DNA from 3 places in the Saccharophagus degradans 2-40 genome. Region 3 is predicted to be linked to each of the others. Evidence: predicted binding sites of a transcription regulator. Region 3 holds the regulator's gene; each other region holds the start of a gene.
The links. The regulator sigma-54, encoded in region 3, starts transcription at its own class of promoters, with help from an activator protein. The targets are predictions, from matches to a motif close to TGGCACANNNNTTGCNNT.
Positions count from the first base shown of each region.

Region 1 (4,679 bases), 1.4 Mb from region 3:
ACCACGTAATAAATCTTATCTTGGCCTTCTTTCATGCGCTCAATATATGCATCAAGCGACTGATCTTGCTCGTTGGTATTTTTATGCGTGGTAGCAAAGCGCAGCAATTTAGCGATTTTTTCTTTGTTGGCAAAATCTTCGGCTGGGCCTTCTTTTAATACCTCACCAAATTCTTTCCAGAAGGTTGCGTATTTTTCTGGCTCTTTTTTGGCCATTTTTTCTAGCATATCCAATACGCGCTTGGTTAACGCTGAACGCATACTGTCGATGTTTGGATCTTGCTGCAAAATTTCGCGAGATACGTTTAACGACAAGTCATTCGAGTCAACCACACCTTTAATAAAGCGCAAGTAAAGCGGTAAAAACTGCTCGGCATCATCCATAATAAAAGTGCGTTGTACGTACAATTTAACACCACGCGGCTTCTCACGGTTGTACATATCAAACGGCGCTTTGGAAGGAATATAGATAAGACTGGTGTAATCCAACTTACCTTCTACACGGTTGTGAGACCAGCTTAGGGGGTCGGTATAATCGTGACTTACGTGCTTGTAGAACTCTTTGTACTCTTCGTCAGTAACATCGCTGCGGCTGCGCGCCCACAACGCCTTAGCGGTGTTTATAACTTCGTATTCAACCTCCGCTTTTTCTTCTTTATCTTCGCCAGGAGCAGCCTCTTTTGGCATTTCAACAGGTAGCGAAATATGATCAGAATACTTCTTAATAATTGAACGCAAGCGCCAACCATCAGCAAATTCTTCTTGGTCTTTCTTAAGGTGAAGAATAATCGTTGTGCCGCGTGCAGCCTTCTCAATATTTTCAATAGAGTATTCTGCTTCGCCCTCACTTACCCAACGTACGCCCTCACTCGGCTCGCTGCCGGCTCTGCGGGTGAGCACCTCTACTTTGTCTGCCACGATAAAGGCAGAATAAAAACCTACCCCAAACTGACCAATAAGCTGCGAATCTTTCTTTTGATCGCCAGATAAGTTGGCCATAAACTGAGCCGTACCCGAACGCGCAATGGTACCCAAATTGGCAATTACCTCATCGCGATTCATGCCTATGCCATTGTCAGTAATTGACAAGGTTTTGGCTTCTTTATCAAAGTCGATAGTAATCTTTAGCTCAGAATCTTGCTCAAGTAGTTCTGGCTGCTTAAGCGCCTCAAAACGGAGCTTATCGGCGGCATCGGACGCGTTAGATACAAGCTCACGGAGGAATATCTCTTTGTTGGAGTACAAAGAGTGGATCATCAAATGCAGAAGCTGCTTAGCCTCTGTCTCGAATCCACGCGTTTCTACAGTCGCTTCAGCGGTCATATATTAATCTCCTATCATTACTACGACAGTTATATGCGGTTTAGGGGTTTACCCCGTTTTAAACTATTGAACACAAAGTTTGGGGCGGGCTAAGAGATTTCAAGCCCAGAAAAGAAACGAAGAAAAGTAAGGGCGGCTTATTTCACTTACCCTAACTGAGGCACACCATACGAATATGGTCAGTAGACGGCTTTTTACGAAGAAAGAGCTGGTTTTTTGCAAGAGTGAACACAAAACTGAATGCTGAACTTTCTTGGAGGAAAGGGAAGGATTTGGGTCACCTGACGGGATAGCACGCAGATACAGCGCAATAAAAGCCCCCTAAAGCGCCTTTTAAATATGGAACACTTTACGGGGCCAAGAGCCTTGCTCAGCCCTAAAACGGCTATAAATTACTTCTCGCAGAGGTAAACACTAAACTTCTGAAAGCCATCTTTCGGCGTGCCTTGGGCAACCACTGCATCGCCCCCCATACGAACGGCTTCGTTTTTAGCCAACGCCACTAGCTCATCGGCGATTTTTTTCTCATTGCGGCCAAAAATACCCACACGGTCTTTGACCTGCGCAGATGCACTACCCAGCTCTTTACAGGCCTGCGCTATTCCTGGCTTAATTAAAGAAACCTGCTCCGCCCCACTTATAGGCTTTACCCAGGAGCAAGCGCATAACGCCACAACTGACCCAACAACAATGATTTTTGCGCCTTTCATAATACCCCCTATTGAATGTTAAAAACGACCAGTAGCGTAGCAAACAATTTATTACGCCACTATGGTCAGCCACACAGATTTAATCTTTCCTCTCCCCCCCCAAAACCGCAAACACAAAAAAAGCCTCTAGAAGAGGCTTTTTGAGGATTAAGTAGGGCTTGGGTCTATTTAAGACGTAACACACGACTTGCTACCAAGCCAGCAACACCTACCATTAACAAAAACAACGTTCCCGGCTCTGGCACATTCGCTGACTCAAAACCTGTAACATGGCTAATGCGACCAAAATTAAATCGCAAATTTTGCCCGACAAGCATGTCGGTAAAATTTACTGCAGCCCAATCCAAGCTACCTAAATTTTCGAACAAATAAGTATCATCAGCATCACTGCGCCCGACACCAAGCTTAATTATAAAAAAGTCAGATGCCTCATAGCCGGCAATAGTCGCCAAATCATAAGCATGTAACTCAGATGCATCATCGATTTGCAACCAACCGCTTTCACTAGGCGAATCGTCTTTAAACGTTAAATCGACTGAATCAACCCCTAGCTGCGAAGCAACCCAAGCACTAATTGTCGCGTCACCGCTGTTAGGGCTATCGAAACTCGCTATCAGCCTATCCTCTACGCCAACATCGTCCATTAAAACTGCATTGGCGGAAGCAGAAACAATCAGTAAACAAAACGCCACGCAAAGAGAATCAAACAACTTAACCACGATTTTACCCTTAAAAAATCAAAATAATTCAGAGACGGTATTCAAGCAATTTCTAAGCCATTAAAATATAGCCTTAATATTCAATAACTTAGCAAGCACCGCTCAATCTCCACTGGGAACCATGTAAATATTATCGGCACCCCAATATGCATACTAGGTACAAAAAAGGGCTCCGAAGAGCCCTTTTTACGCTTTATTGAAACTTGGCTTACCAGCCAGTAATTTCTTTAAGCGCATTACCGATTTCAGCCAAGCTGCGAACGGTTTTAACACCTGCGTCTTCTAATGCAGCGAATTTCTCGTCGGCAGTACCTTTACCACCAGAAATAATCGCACCAGCGTGACCCATACGCTTACCAGCAGGAGCAGTTACACCAGCAATGTAAGATACAACAGGCTTAGTTACGTTAGCTTTGATGTATGCAGCAGCTTCTTCTTCTGCAGTACCACCAATTTCACCAATCATAACAATCGCTTCGGTTTTCTCGTCTTTTTCGAACATTTCTAAAATGTCGATAAAGTTAGAACCAGGAATTGGGTCACCACCAATACCAACACAGGTAGACTGACCAAAACCGAAATCGGTAGTTTGTTTAACAGCTTCGTAAGTCAAAGTACCAGAACGCGATACGATACCTACTTTACCTGGCAAGTGAATGTGACCAGGCATGATGCCTATTTTACATTCACCAGGAGTGATCACACCTGGACAGTTAGGACCAATTAAACGTACGCCTAACTCGTCACATTTAACTTTAGCTTCAAGCATATCTAAAGTAGGAATGCCTTCAGTAATACAAACTACCAACTTAACGCCACTGTGAGCAGCTTCTAAGATAGAGTCTTTACAGAAAGGAGCTGGTACATAGATTACAGATGCATCAGCACCGGTAGCTTCTACAGCTTCAGCCATAGTGTTGAACACTGGCAAACCTAGGTGAGTTTGACCACCTTTACCAGGAGTCACACCACCAACCATTTGCGTGCCGTATTCAATAGCTTGCTGAGAGTGGAAAGTACCTTGTGAACCGGTAAAACCCTGACAGAGGACTTTAGTATCTTTGTTAATTAAAACGCTCATTATTTGCCCTCCGCAGCTTTAACAACTTGTACTGCAGCATCAGTTAAGCTTTCTGCAGCAATAATGTTTAGGCCACTATCTGCCAACACTTTTGCACCCAATTCTGCGTTGTTACCTTCTAAACGAACAACAACAGGAACCTTAACACCAACCTCTTCCACTGCGCCGATTACACCTTCTGCAATCAGGTCACAACGAACAATACCGCCAAAGATGTTAATTAAAACAGCTTTTACGTTGTCGTCAGAAAGAATAATTTTGAATGCTTCAACAACGCGCTCTTTAGTTGCGCCGCCGCCTACGTCTAGGAAGTTTGCAGGTTGGCCACCGTGTAATTTCACGATATCCATAGTACCCATTGCCAAACCAGCACCGTTAACCATACAGCCGATGTTGCCATCTAGTGCTACGTAGTTAAGTTCCCATTTAGCTGCATGCGCTTCACGCTCGTCTTCTTGTGAAGGATCGTGCATTTCTTTAAGCGCAGGCTGACGGTACATTGCGTTGCCGTCGATAGCTACTTTAGCGTCTAGGCAGTGCAAGTTACCTTCATCAGTAATAACCAATGGGTTGATTTCTAAAAGAGCCAAGTCTTTATCAACAAACATTTTCGCCAAACCTAAAAAGATTTGGGTGAATTGCTTGATTTGAACTGGGTTTAAGCCCAATTTAAAACCTAATTCGCGAGCTTGATATGGCTGTGCGCCAGTCAAAGGATCGATAATCGCTTTTAAGATTTTTTCTGGAGTTTCTTCAGCAACTTTTTCAATCTCTACGCCGCCTTCAGTAGACGCCATAAAAATTACGCGACGAGTAGAACGGTCTACAACTGCACCCAAGTACAATT
Region 1 is NC_007912.1:2,682,708-2,687,386, forward strand. It holds gene htpG (molecular chaperone HtpG) at 1-1,322, opposite strand, end outside; gene SDE_RS11020 (DUF4156 domain-containing protein) at 1,715-2,032, opposite strand; gene SDE_RS11025 (PEP-CTERM sorting domain-containing protein) at 2,197-2,751, opposite strand; gene sucD (succinate--CoA ligase subunit alpha) at 2,960-3,832, opposite strand; gene sucC (ADP-forming succinate--CoA ligase subunit beta) at 3,832-4,679, opposite strand, start outside.
Region 1: the regulator sigma-54 is predicted to act here: its motif matches at 2,794-2,811, upstream of SDE_RS11025 (PEP-CTERM sorting domain-containing protein).

Region 2 (4,679 bases), 1.6 Mb from region 3:
CCTTTTTGGAACAGTGCATCCGCATAGCGGCTTACTTCGCGGCCACTACACGCCTGATACCAACGCAGCAACCAAACCCACTCAAACATGTGACCAGGCTCAACAATGCGCCCTTTATCACCCGCCAATGGGGTCCAATCGTCGTTGAAAAATTCCAAAAGTACGTTTTCACTGTCGTCGAAAAAGCGCGTCTCAAATAGCGCAAACATCTCACCCGCGCGCGCAAGCCAGCTCGCATCACCACTGGCTTCGTACCACGACATAAAGGCTTCAAACAGATGCATATGCGGGTTTTGTCTGCGGCACGGGGCATCGTAATCCCCTTCGCTCCAACCGCCGCACTTCTGACCGAACTTCTCATCTAAAAACGCTACCAGCTCTTCGGCCTCCATTTTAGACTCGTCATCATTAAACGCGCGGTAACGCCAGCTAAGAGAAAGCAAAAAGAAGGCGTGATCGTAAAGGTCCTGCTTACTATCGATAACCTCATAATTTGCGTTGAGCAAGTGCACGTAGCCCTGCCCAGAAGGGTGGCGACCAAAGTTATCTACAAACTGCGCCAACCCTTTTACTACCTGTGGCGCCACGTCTGTCCACCCAAAATAATGGGCCACGCTATAGGTAAACATTTGGCGCGCTTGCACGCGAACACGCAGGTTGACATCGAGGTCCGGCTTGCCGCTGGCATCTAAGCGCTCGTAGCTGCCCAAGTTATCGGGGTTTATGCCTACAGTGCTCCACAGCGGTAGGGCCTCCTGCTTAAACCATTCCACCAATCTCTGCGTGTTGCGCACCAACTTTTCATTCATTTAACCACCACTCCTAGTACGGTTTTAGGCGAGCCTGCCATTTTGGGGCGTAGCATAGCGCGCAAGCCGTAAAAATATAACCTTCAAATTAGAAGCGGCATTATTGCGCCAAATGTAACCGATTACAAGATGGTGATTTGCGCACTTTTCAAGCAGCGTAATCCAGAAGATGGAAACAAAATACAATGAATAGAAGTGCGCTTATTTAGGCCAACCGAAAGCGTTAGTTTCGTTACCCGGAATGGAAGGGTCCCTTGTTTCCACTTCCTCAAACACCTCCAACTTACTCACCCTGCCGGAGGATGCGTGCACAAAGCAATTTACATAGTTCACGCTGCGCTGCGGCTCGCCCTTTTTCTTCAAATCCATATCAAAAAATATTTTGTACACAAACTCGGCGTCGTCATAGCGGCTAGAGTGATCATCAACCACTAACGATTCCAATTGATTGGCGTAGGTAGAACGAAGGTTTTTTCTGCAGGTATGTACGGCATCAGTAAAGGTAACATTTTGATAGCCGGCCTTTTCACTGCCCCCCATACCCACACCGGATACAATGACGGTGGTAATGACAGAGGCCAATACCACCAAAATTGCCGCACAGATTACGACTATTTGTTGCTTTCTAGTTTCTGAGCTCGCCATATTGTTATGCACCTACTGTACGAGTACAGATTAGAGAAGCCTAAGGCCGATAAACACCTACATTAGTATAGCCAGCATCTAGCAAATGCCGAGCATGCAGCCCGCTCATTACCCCCTTATCGCAAAATAAATAATAGTTAACGGCTTTATCCAACTCTGCATAAGCTGTGCTTAATTGGTAAAAAGGTATTTCCAACACTTCGCGCCCTTCAACAGTAAGGGGTCGCAGTTCTTGCTCGGTGTGATGGCGAATATCAATAACTTTGGCACTGACGGGCAATTCCGACACCAATTCAACCTCGGCAAGCTCTTGCGCATCATCCATCACCTCATCGATAGATTGCACTACCGCGTTTTCTAGCGCGTGTTCGAGGATAGAAAAATCAAACTTTTCTTCTTCCGCCTCAAGCTTGGCACGATTCACTTTTGCAGAGGGTTTTACCGAAATAACACCGCAATACTCAGGCACAGCAGCAGAGAACTCTTCTGCGCCAATTTTGCGGGAGATATCAATAATATCGCGTTTATCCATCACAATAAGCGGTCGCAATACCATCATATCGGTAACGCTATCAATCACAGATAAGTTGGGAATGGTTTGGCTCGATACCTGCGCCACCGCCTCGCCGGTCACCATTGCCTCAATACCGCCGCGCTCGGCAATGCGCTCACCTGCACGCAACATCATACGCTTAAGTACTACGCCCATATTTGAAGGGCCAACCTTTTGCAGAATTTCCCCTACAACACCTTCAAACGGCACCGAGATAAAACGCACGCGGTGAGTAGAACCGAATCGATTCCATAAAAAGAACGCGATTTCTTTAACTGCTAGCTCGTGCTCGCGCCCCCCTAAATTAAAAAAGCAGTAATGGGTGCGCAAACCGCGCTTGATCATTTGAAAGCTGGCAACGGTAGAATCGTAGCCGCCAGAGATAAGAGATAGCACAGACTCCTGCGTCCCCATGGGGAAGCCGCCTAAGCCCTGATATTTTTTGGTTACCAAATACACCTGATCATCTTTTACTTCCAAACCAATAGACACATCAGGGTCTTTTAGTTTTACGCCGCCAGTGGGGTTATTTTGATTAAGGCCACCACCCACATAGCGCTCGACTTCGGTAGAAGTAAAATCGTGGTTGCCAGTGCGCTTTACTCGCACACAAAAGGTTTTGCCCTTAAGTTGGTCACCCCATGATGCTTGTACCAACTCGTAAATATCATGCAATGATTCAAAAGGGTGCGTTTGCACATGGGAAAAGTTCGCAATTCCCGGTGTACGCGCCAACATATCGATTAACTGCCCCTCCACAACGGGGTCATCCACCTTGGCCGTCACCTCGATACGATCCCACTCTTTGTTCACCCTAGCGGTTGGATGGATACGCTTAGCCATCAACCGTAAGTTATCGGTTAGCATTTTTGTCCAGCGCTTGCGCACGGGGGCACTTTTGATGGATATTTCAGGGAATAAACGAACAACAAATCTCATAACAACAAACCATACGCACCACTTCAGTGCAACATAAATTCAAAGCACCAATAGCGAGCACTCTTTTTGCTCGCTAATTGATCACCCTTCTCCGAAGCCCTGTAATACGGGGTTTCACGTCAATCAACAATTATGGCATATAATTTGCCACCTTACGCTCATCCATCTTGCGTCTTTAACAGATTACTATAAGATGGCGAATCGCTGAGGGCACACAATTAAGCCTTCCGATCCCAACTAATCAATAACATCAATGTGGCTAGGGCCATGACTCTGGAGGCATCCTCATGTCAGAGAAGACTCTGAATTTGATCAAAGAAAGCGAAGCAACGTGGTTAGATCTTCGTTTTACCGACACTAAAGGTAAAGAACAGCACGTTACCATCCCAGCATCATACGTTGACGAAGAATTCTTCGAAAACGGTCAAATGTTCGATGGTTCATCCATTGCTGGCTGGAAAGGCATCAACGAGTCCGACATGATTCTTATGCCAGACGACAGCACTGCAATGCTTGACCCGTTCACCGACGAAGCAACCGTTATCTTGCGTTGTGACATTGTTGAGCCTTCTACCGGTCAAGGCTACGAGCGCGATCCACGCTCTGTTGCTAAGCGCGCTGAAGAATTCTTGAAGTCTACTGGTTTGGGCGACACTGCATTCTTTGGTCCTGAGCCAGAATTCTTCGTATTTGACGATGTTAAATGGGGCGCCGACATGAGCGGTAGCTTCGTTAAAATTAACTCTGAAGAAGCAGCTTGGTCATCAGGCAGCAAATTCACCGACGGCAACCTAGGTCACCGTCCACGCGTTAAAGGCGGCTACTTCCCAGTACCACCAGTTGACTCACTACACGACATCCGCGCGTCAATGTGTAACGCAATGATGCAAATGGGTCTAGACGTTGAAGTTCACCACCACGAAGTTGCTACTGCTGGTCAGTGTGAAATCGGCGTGAAATTCAACACCCTAGTTAAGAAAGCTGACGAAGTTCAGATTTTAAAGTACTGCGTACACAACGTTGCTCACGCATACGGCAAAACAGCTACCTTTATGCCTAAGCCAATCGTTGGCGACAACGGTTCTGGCATGCACGTTCACCAGTCTTACTGGAAAGACGGCGTAAACCAATTTGCTGGTGACGGCTATGCAGGCCTAAGCGAAACTGCTTTGTACTACATCGGCGGTATCATCAAGCACGCCAAAGCAATTAACGCATTCTCTAACCCGGGCACCAACTCTTACAAGCGTTTGATTCCTGGTTTCGAAGCTCCTGTTATGTTGGCTTACTCTGCTCGTAACCGTTCTGCTTCTATCCGTATTCCTTACGTACCTTCTCCAAAAGGTAAGCGTATCGAAGCGCGTTTTGCTGACCCAATTGCCAACCCATACCTATGCTTCGCAGCAATGTTGATGGCTGGTATTGACGGCGTTAAGAACAAAATCCACCCTGGCGATGCAGCTGATAAAGACTTGTACGATCTTCCTAAAGAAGAAGCGGACAAGATTCCACAAGTATGTGGCAGCTTGCGCGAAGCGTTGGACAACTTGGACAAGGATCGCGAGTTCCTTACCCAAGGCGGCGTATTCACTGACGACATGATCGACGCGTACATCGAGTTGAAAATGGAAGACGTATTCAAAATTGAGCACACTACTCACCCGCTTGAGTTCGACTTGTACTACTCCGTATAAGTTAGATTATTGTGCTCTACATCTAAGCCCGCTTTATGC
Region 2 is NC_007912.1:614,260-618,938, reverse strand. It holds gene SDE_RS02745 (AGE family epimerase/isomerase) at 1-809, opposite strand, end outside; gene SDE_RS02740 (hypothetical protein) at 1,011-1,454, opposite strand; gene thiI (tRNA uracil 4-sulfurtransferase ThiI) at 1,495-2,946, opposite strand; gene glnA (glutamate--ammonia ligase) at 3,234-4,640, shown strand.
Region 2: the regulator sigma-54 is predicted to act here: its motif matches at 3,080-3,097, upstream of glnA (glutamate--ammonia ligase).

Region 3 (4,679 bases):
TTAATCGTAGAAGACGAGAACCAAAAGGCAGTTGGCGTACTCCATATGCACGACCTGCTGCGCGCAGGCTTGGTGTAATTACCCAGGCCCGCCCCCTACCACCAACGGATAAGCACATAATGACTAGCAACGAAATTATCGAAAAAGCCAAGAAAATACGCCTGCTTTTATTAGACGTAGATGGCGTACTCACCGATGGCAAACTCTATTTCAACAACGACGGCCAAGAAATGAAGGCGTTTAATACCCTAGATGGCCACGGTATAAAAGTTTTGCGCAAGTCTGGCGTTGAAGTGGGCATTATTACCGGCCGCGAGAGTGCATTGGTTTCGCGCAGAGCCAACGACCTAGGCATTAAATTAATTCGCCAAGGCAGAGAAGATAAGTTCGACGCCCTGCAAGAAATACTTAAGGAGTTTCCCTGCGAATTAGAGCATATTGCCTATATGGGTGACGACTACCCAGACCTACTGGTAATGACCAAGGTAGGCCTTGCACTAACCGTCAACAATGCAGTTAGCGCCGTTGCAGAGCGCGCCCACTGGCGCAGTGAACGCCGCGGCGGCGATGGTGCCGTGCGCGATGCCTGTGATTTTATTATGCGCGCCCAAAACACTTTTGACCAAACCCTTAGCCAATACCTTTAGCCCTAAGCTATACCTAAGCTATGCCTAAGCGCTATGGTAGCTTCACTTAAATACGCAGACAGCTCATGTTAAAAAACGGCCTCTACATTGCCTTTGTTGTCACCCTTGTTATTGGGCTGCTGTTTTATGGCGACTCACCAGAACAGCTTTTGGGTAGCGGGCAAGATAAAAAAGCAGCCAAAATATACCCTTATGCCATTGCTCACCACGCCTCTACGCGGCACTTCGCCAACGACGGCACGCTCGATTACGAGTTTGTGGCCTCGCGCCTAGAGCACTACCAGCTTACGGAAGATCAAGCGCCCGAAGACGAAAATCGCGTGTACACTCTTATCGACCTACCAGTGCTTACAATCTTTCAGGGCGAGCAACCGTGGCGAGTAGAAGCTAAAAAAGGCAAGCTGCTTGGCGACGGTCAATCTATAGAGCTGTGGGAAGACGTTGTAATACGACAAAAGAATGAAAGCGGCACCTACACCCAACTAACGACAAATAAATTATTAATATTGCCGCACGAAAAAGTCGCACAGACTGAAGAGACTGTTAAAATCAACTCCCCAAGGGGAGAAATGACAGGAGTCGGCATGGTTGCCGACCTCGCAGAACGCAAAATCACCCTGCTAGGTAAAGTAAGAGGCACGCATGACCCAATCTAAATTAAGCCGTATAGCGCAGCTATGTTTACGCGCAGGGCTGCTTGCCGCACTTGCTGCCAACCCAGCACAGGCGCTGCCTAGTGACCGCTCGCAACCGCTTAGCACAGATGCAGACAAGCTCGAACTAGACGATAAAAGCGGCACCACCACGCTTTACGGCAACGTAATTATTGAGCAGGGCAGCATGCGGATAACCGCAGACAAAGTGATTTTGCATTACAACAAAAACAAACTCACTCACGTTATCGCCACCGGGGAACCGGCTCATTACAGCCAAGTGCCCCGCGCCAACCAAGAACCCGTACAAGCGCGCGCCAAACGCCTTGAATATCATATCGAGCAGGAAACCCTAACCCTGCTAAACAACGCCTCACTGGTGCAAGATGGCGGCACCAGCCTAAGCGGCAACCGCATTGACTACGACGTGAAAAAATCCCTCGTAAAAGCCGGTAGCGACATAGAAGAAGGCGAGAAACGACGCGTTCGCCTTGTTATTCCAGCCAAAACCCTCAGCAACCAAGAATAAGCGCACCAGCAACTATGCCAAAGTTAGAAGCACTCCACTTAGCCAAAAGCTACAAAGGCCGCAAAGTCGTTATAGATGTATCCATGAGCGTGGAGGACGGCCAAGTTGTGGGGCTGCTAGGCCCAAACGGCGCAGGTAAAACCACCTGTTTCTACATGATTGCAGGCATTGTGCAAGCCGATAAAGGCAGCGTACATATTAACGGCAAAGATGTGAGCCGCCTGCCGATGCATGGTCGTGCACGCGCTGGACTAGGCTACCTGCCGCAGGAAGCCTCTGTGTTTCGCAAGCTAACTGTAAGCGAAAATATTCTCGCCATTTTAGAGACACGCAGCGACCTTAATCGCAAACAGCGCCTCGAACAGCTCGAGCGCCTGCTAGGTGAATTTCATATCAACCATATTAAAAACAGCTTGGGCATGGCGCTTTCTGGCGGCGAACGCCGTCGTGTAGAAATAGCGCGCGCACTGGCCACAGACCCAGCATTTATTCTGCTAGACGAACCCTTTGCAGGGGTAGACCCCATATCGGTGAGCGACATCAAAGATATTATCCGCCACCTTAAAGCACGCGGTATTGGCGTACTTATTACCGACCACAATGTGCGCGAAACGCTGGATATATGTGAAAAAGCCTATATAGTATCGGAAGGCCACATTATTGCCGAAGGCGATGCGGCCACCGTACTTAATAACAAAAAAGTACGCGAAGTTTATTTGGGGCAACATTTTACCCTCTAGCTCTTTACCGCAATGAGCTACACTCTTAGAATCAACGCTCGTATCTCGGGCGTCTCGCTCTCGTGCAACAAATCCCCTCGCTTATCACCTAACGGCATAAACCTTGCTTATAAAATCAGGGAAAATCATTGCTTGTAGTCCTGCTGACGGCTAAACTTAGGTTAACGTTAATTTTCACCCAGCCCGATTAACCGCCGTGTTCGGCCAGATTATATGAAGCAATCCCTACAGCTAAAGCTTGGTCAACAACTTACCATGACCCCGCAATTGCAGCAGGCCATTCGCCTTCTACAATTGTCGACCCTTGACCTGCAACACGAAATTCAAGAAGCGCTAGACAGCAACCCTATGCTGGAAGCCTCTGAAGATGACTTTGATGGCGGCGACGTAGAGGCCAGCAGCGACGATAACGCTGAAGCGAAAACTGCGAGCACGACAGAAGAAAAACCCGCAGCGGAAAAAGTAGAAGACAGCTACGAAACCACCGACAACAGCGGTGAGCTGGAATGGAATGACGACATTCCAAAAGACTTGGCCGTAGACACCAACTGGGATGACATCTACCAAACCTCAGGCCCTGCTACCGGCTTAGCCCGCAACGATGAAGACGACCCCGATTACGAATCTCGCCGCGGCAATTCCGAATCCCTGCAGGATCACCTCAGCTGGCAGCTCAACCTCACGCCAATGTCTGACCGCGATAAAGAGATCGCAGAGGCCATTATTGATGCCGTTGAACCCAGCGGCATGCTTTGCCAAACAGCTGAAGAAATATTTTCGGGGCTTGCAGCCCACGACGAAGAGCTAGAGCTCGACGAAGTACTCGCCGTACTGCACCGTGTACAACAATTTGACCCACCCGGTGTTGCCAGTCAAAACGTGCGCGAATGTCTGCTTATTCAACTTAACCAGTTTGAACTGGATCAAACCAGCCCCGAGCTAAAACTAGCCAAGAATATTGTTGATCAGTACTTAGATGTACTGGCCGCGCGCGATTTCAAACAGCTTATGCGTAAGCTGAAAGTAAAAGAGCAAGACTTACAGGCAGCCATTGCCGTTATTCAAGGGCTCAACCCGCGGCCAGGCGAATCCATCGGCAGCGACTCGACCGAATATGTGATTCCCGACGTTTTTGTATCTAAAGAAAACGACCGCTGGACTGTGCGACTCAACCCTGAAATCGCCCCTAAGCTGCGTATTAACTCGGGTTATGCATCCTTGGTAAAACGCGCCGATACCAGCGCCGACAACACCTTTTTACGCGATAACCTGCAAGAGGCGCGCTGGTTTCTAAAAAGCCTGCAGAGCCGCAACGAAACACTTTTAAAGGTTGCCACCTGTATAGTCGAAAAACAGCAGGGCTTCTTAGACCAGGGCCCTGAAGCCATGCGCCCAATGGTACTGCACGATGTAGCAGAAACCGTCGAGATGCACGAATCAACCATTTCACGTGTTACCACGCAAAAATACATGCACACTCCGCAAGGTATTTTTGAGTTGAAGTACTTTTTTTCTAGCCATGTTGCAACGGATTCCGGCGGTGAGTGCTCTTCCACTGCCATTCGCGCAATAATCAAAAAGCTGGTAGCCGCAGAAAATGCACGCAAACCGCTTAGCGACTCCAAAATAACCGACATCTTAGCCGAGCAAGGTATTAAGGTAGCGCGCCGCACCATAGCCAAATATCGCGAGTCCCTTAATATCCCACCATCAAACGAAAGAAAACGCTTGGTTTAAGTGTTTTTTTAGCATTCCTCCGCCCTTTACACTGCACGTGGCAGGGGGAATGCTGTTACAATTCGCGCCGAGCGACCTAGTCGCCTTAAATCTGCAAACAAAAGCCTGGCCAGGCCCGGTGCGCAAGCACTGAGTGACCTACTTGCCCCAACGATTCTAGACAGAAGTATGCTAGTTGAAACTATCCTAACCTTAGATTGCACCCGCTCGAAAATAGTTGGTGGCAGCAAAAAACGTGTGCTCGAACAGCTTGCACAAATTTTCTCTCACTCTGTAGAAGACTTGAGCGAAGACAGCCTGTTCCAAAGCCTCATTGGGCGAGAGCGCTTAGGCTCTACCGGCATAGGCGATGGTATAGCTATCCCCCACTGCC
Region 3 is NC_007912.1:4,051,390-4,056,068, forward strand. It holds gene SDE_RS16620 (KpsF/GutQ family sugar-phosphate isomerase) at 1-78, shown strand, start outside; gene SDE_RS16625 (KdsC family phosphatase) at 120-647, shown strand; gene lptC (LPS export ABC transporter periplasmic protein LptC) at 713-1,303, shown strand; gene lptA (lipopolysaccharide transport periplasmic protein LptA) at 1,290-1,829, shown strand; gene lptB (LPS export ABC transporter ATP-binding protein) at 1,844-2,569, shown strand; gene SDE_RS16645 (RNA polymerase factor sigma-54) at 2,783-4,306, shown strand; gene ptsN (PTS IIA-like nitrogen regulatory protein PtsN) at 4,475-4,679, shown strand, end outside.